DNA from 2 places in the Mesorhizobium sp. WSM2561 genome. Region 2 is predicted to be linked to the other one. Evidence: predicted binding sites of a transcription regulator. Region 2 holds the regulator's gene; the other holds the start of a gene.
The links. Region 2 encodes LexA, which represses DNA repair genes until DNA is damaged. Its sites were predicted from a motif close to TGTTCNNNNTGTGTTCNG; they were not measured.
Positions count from the first base shown of each region.

Region 1: a site for LexA is predicted at 850-867, ahead of M727_RS0131095 (ImuA family protein). Genes of this name have one in related genera too.

Region 1 covers NZ_AZUX01000067.1:8,623-11,082, reverse strand. Annotated here, with positions in the region: gene M727_RS0131100 (DUF6088 family protein) at 1-652, opposite strand, end outside; gene M727_RS0131095 (ImuA family protein) at 899-1,657, shown strand; gene M727_RS0131090 (DNA polymerase Y family protein) at 1,572-2,460, shown strand, end outside.
Region 2 covers NZ_AZUX01000003.1:200,622-203,081, forward strand. Annotated here, with positions in the region: gene glp (gephyrin-like molybdotransferase Glp) at 1-544, shown strand, start outside; gene lexA (transcriptional repressor LexA) at 649-1,401, shown strand; gene M727_RS0105880 (ComEC/Rec2 family competence protein) at 1,395-2,460, opposite strand, start outside.

The DNA of each region.
Region 1 (2,460 bases), on a different contig from region 2:
TCGCCTCGAGCGGGTCCGCGCTCAGGATTTCGCGGAGGAACTCCTGCATCCAGATTGGCACGGCGGAGAGACCGGCGCGCAGATCCTCGCGAATGGCCTCGCCGCGCTTGGGGTCGGCAAACAGGCGGCGCAACGTCGCCTGGATACGCTTCCGTTCGCCCTTCTGGGTCAGCATGTCCTGCATCCAATGCAAGGCCTGGACGACCCGCATCCCCGGCCGATCCGCCCAAAAGAGGCGGCTAGGGGCAGCGTATTTGAAGTGGATTTCCTGCGTGCCGAGCTTGATTGGCTTCAACCGCGCATCGACCAGCACTTCTATCCGGGCGGGGACGGCGGTCGTCAGGCCAAGGTCGTTGGCGGCCGTCATACCATCGATGACGGCGCGCGCCCGATCGCGGCGCGTGACGGCGCGGATCACAGCGCGATAGTCCGGCACGGTGGCGCGGCCAGCCAGGTTGTTCGTGCGCGGCCGGTCATAGAGGCCTCGGTCGATCCGGCGCAGCTCCCCGGCGGCTGCCAGGCGCTGCAGGGTTTTGTCCACGGCGGCGCGCGCGCCGAGATCGGCGAAGTCGCCGGGGGTCCAGACCTCGTCGGGTTTGGACTCGATGCGGGCAAGCAGGCGCGAGCGAAGATCAGTGTCGGGCTCAACTATGGCATGTCCGAAATATGCTACAAGTTTCGGACAAAGGCAAGGTATGAGTCCGAAGTGTGCTACAATTTTCGGACACTCCGTGGCACCAAAACTCCAAAAATGGAAACTCGCAGTTCGCATTGAAGGAAATGGCCCGAGCATCGAATGTCTCCTTCCGGAGGGGCACAACACCATCTCGATTGACTCTTGGCCAAGACGGGAACAAATGTAGAACATATCCCAGGCCTTCCGCGTTTCAAGGGTCAGATGAGTGTATCGGCGCCCCCTGCTGCCATTTCCGAGCTTCGAGAACGCATCGCGCGCCTCGAAGGCGGCAACGCGCGCGTGCGTACAGTTTTGCCGTTCGGAGTGGCCGCGATCGACAGGGTTCTGCCGGGAGGGGGACTGGCTTTTGGCGGTCTGCACGAGGTCGCAGGCGGAGGGAATGGCGCTGTCGATGGCGCGGCCGCGGCACTATTTGCTGCCAGTATCGCCGCGCGCACGGTTGGCAAGGTGCTGTGGTGCGTTACCCGGCCCGATCTGTTCGCGCCGGCGATCGAACAGGCCGGCCTGCCTCCGGGGAGAGTCATCTATGTCGAAGCCGGCGACGAGAAATCCGTTCTCGCCTGTTTCGAAGAGGGTCTTCGTGGCGGTTTTGGCGCTGTCGTTGCCGAGATAGCCCGGCTTTCGATGACGGCCTCACGGCGGCTGCAGCTTGCCGCCGAAAGCTCCGGCGCCATCGGCATCGCCATTCGCCGCTGGCGTCGGCAGACGGGGGCAACCGATTTTGGCCAGCCGACCGCCGCCGAGACACGCTGGCGGGTGTCGGTCCTGCCGTCGACGCCATTGCCTGTTAAGGGGGTCGGGCGAGCGCGCTGGCAACTCGAATTGATCCGATGCCGTGCAGGAGAGAGCGCAGATTTTATAGTGGAGGCTTGCGATGCCAAGGGTCGTATCGCTCTTCCTTCCGATGTGGCCGACAGACCGCTTCAGAAGGAAATTGGGCGGCGCCGCGCCTCCGCCTGAGGCGCCGCTCGTCCTTGTCGGCCGTGATGGGCGTCGCCGTGTCGTGCTGGCCGCCGATGCGGCAGCGCAAACGGCCGGCCTGCGCATCGGCATGCCGGCGAGCAAGGCGCAGGCGCTGGTCCCGGGCCTGATCGTCCATGATGCCGAGCCCGATGCCGACGCCATGGCGCTCGAGCGATTGGCGCTGTGGGCGTTGCGCCGCTACGCGCCGATCGTCGCCGCCGATGCGCCGGACGGCATCGTGATCGATACGACCGGCGCCGATCATCTTCATGGCGGCGAGGCGGTGATGCTTACCGATATGGTAGATCGTCTTGCCGCGTCCGGCTTCGCCGCACGTGCCGCGGTCGCTGACACCTTGGGCGCTGCTCACGCAATGGCCCACTTCGGCACACGGCAGATCCTTGTGGTTCCATCCGGTGAGATCGCACAGGCGATCCTGCCTTTGCCGATCGCGGCGCTTCGCTTACCCGCCGTGACGATCGATGGTCTGCGTCGGCTCGGCTTCGAGACAATTGCGGACCTCGCCGCTACGCCACGCGCGTCGCTCGCCTTGCGTTTCGGACCGGAACCCGGCCGGCGCCTCGACCAGGCGTTCGGGAGGGTGAGCGAACCGATCGAGCCGATCCGGCCGGAGGAGATCGTCGAAGTGCGCCGCAATTTCGCGGAACCGATCGGCGCGGCAGAGACGATCGCCCGCTATACCGGCAAGCTGGTCGCTGAACTGTGCGCCTCACTCGAGACGCGAGGGCTTGGCGCACGCCGGCTCGATCTTCTGTTCTTCCGTGTCGATAACCGCGTCG
Region 2 (2,460 bases):
CATCGCCCCCGACCGCAAGGAGGCGATCGCCGCGCTGGTGAGAAAAGCGGTCGACGCAGGCGCGGACGTCATCGTCACGCTGGGCGGCGCCTCGGTCGGCGACCACGACCTCGTCCATGACGTGCTAACCGGCGAAGGCATGGCGCTCGATTTCTGGAAAATCGCCATGCGGCCCGGCAAGCCACTGATGTTCGGGCGGCTGGGCGCCATCCGCTGCATCGGCCTGCCCGGCAATCCGGTGGCCAGCCTGGTCTGCACGCAGCTCTTTCTGAAGCCGCTGCTGGCGCGGCTCGGCGGCCGCGCCTTCCGCCAGGACATGCGTCAGGCGCGGCTCGGCGCCGCCATGCCGGCCAACGATCTCCGGCAGGACTATGTACGCGCGGTGGTGAAGGAAGAAGCCGGCACGCTTGAGGCAACGCCGTTCAGTATCCAGGATTCCTCGATGCTCAGAATGCTGGCCGACGCCAACGGACTGGTCGTGCGCGAGCCATTCGCTCCCGCAACCGCAGCGGGCGCCGCCTGCAGCGTGCTGATGCTACGCTGAACAAAACGTCAACACATTCATTAAACTTTAAATGGTTGCGGAACACAACTGGAACAGATAGTGTTTGTTCTGGGTTTGTTTTTCTGATTCTGTTGGGGGTCGCGATGCTGACACGCAAACAACATGAACTGCTGATGTTCATCCACGAGCGGCTGAAGGAAAGCGGCATTCCGCCCTCGTTCGACGAGATGAAGGAAGCGCTCGACCTCGCCTCCAAATCGGGGATCCACCGGCTGATCACGGCGCTGGAGGAACGCGGTTTCATTCGCCGCCTGCCCAACCGCGCCCGCGCGCTGGAGGTGCTGCGCCTGCCCGATTCGATCGCGCCGGGCCTCAATGCGGCGCGCAAATTCTCGCCGAGCGTCATTCAAGGCAGCCTTGGCCAGGGCGGGCTTGGACAGGGCGGCCTCGGACGCCAGATCAAGCCGGCGCCTTCGCGCATGCGTGCGGCCGGCAATGACGACGACGTCGTTGCCACCGTCTCCATACCGGTGATGGGCCGCATCGCTGCCGGTGTGCCGATCGACGCCATCCAGCACCAGACGCATTCGATCTCGGTGCCACCGGACATGATCACCGGCGGCACGCACTACGCGCTGGAGGTCAAGGGCGATTCGATGATCGAGGCCGGCATCTTCGACGGCGACACGGTCATCATCCGCAACGCCGACACCGCCCAGCCTGGCGAGATCATTGTCGCTCTGGTCGACGAGGAGGAAGCGACGCTGAAACGATTCCGCCGCAAAGGTGCCTCGATCGCACTGGAAGCCGCCAATCCGGCCTACGAGACGCGCATCTTCGGGCCGGACCGGGTCAAGGTGCAGGGCAAGCTCGTCGGACTGATCCGGCGTTACTGAACGGCAGGCTTCTTGGGTTTCTCGGCCCTGAGGTACGGCGGCAGGCCCCTCGCCTCGCGCGAAAACCGCCGCTGCTCATGCCAAGGCCTATATGGCTGTCTGACGGCAAAACGGATTTCTGCGCGCGTCGTCGCCGATAGCGGATCGAAGAAGACGGCGGCACTGCCCATGCGAGCGAGCTGCCGTTTGGTGACGACGAGAACCAGCGGGTTGCGGCAGGGTTTGTAATAGGCTGTGGCATCGTCGATGACGATCAAATCCGCAAAGGCACAGGCCGGCCGCGCGGTTTTACGGTTGTCGGCGAGCGCGATGAGCGCGCCGGACGGATGCCGGGCCAGGCACAGGCCGGCAGTGCAGGTGAAAGGCGCTCCCGGCGGCAGGTCGGCCGGATCGGCGATGTCGAACCGCACATCTCCTTTTTCGAATGTCTCCGGCTCGACGATCGTTGTTGAAACCAGCGCATGTTTCCAGTTGTCGGTGGTGAATTCGTTCGAACGCACCCGGTTGACGGCAAGTTCGCCGCCGCCGATCGGCAGCGCCACCAGATGCGCATCCTCCGAGATCAGCACGTCGGGGGTGCGCGTCTCGGAAATCGTCAGCAGGCCGGCGAGCGCAAAGGGAAGTGCCGCAAGCCGCAGCCACGTCGTCGCCATCGTGGCGATGACCAAGGCGACCGTCACCAGCAGAACCGATTGCAACGAAATCAGGCCGACTGCATCGACCGGCGAACGCTCCGAGATCCATCCCGAAATTGCAATCATCGCCGTCAGGCCCTTGCCCATCATGTAGAGGAAAGGGCCGTCGAGGCCGAAAGGCATTGCCAAGGCGCTGAGGACGGCCAGGAACATGACGATCGTGACGATCGGCATGACGGCCAGATTGGCGAACAGGCTGAGCGGCGAGACGCGCTGGAAGTGCCAGATGGCGAAGAGCGCGGTGGCGCTGCCGGCAATGATGGAGGTCATTGCGATGGTGCCTGCCCCAGCGACGAGCTTGCGCGTGACGAAAGCGGCCGGTGACCGTCGCTGTCGCGGCGCCTTGGCCTTGTCGGCACGAAAG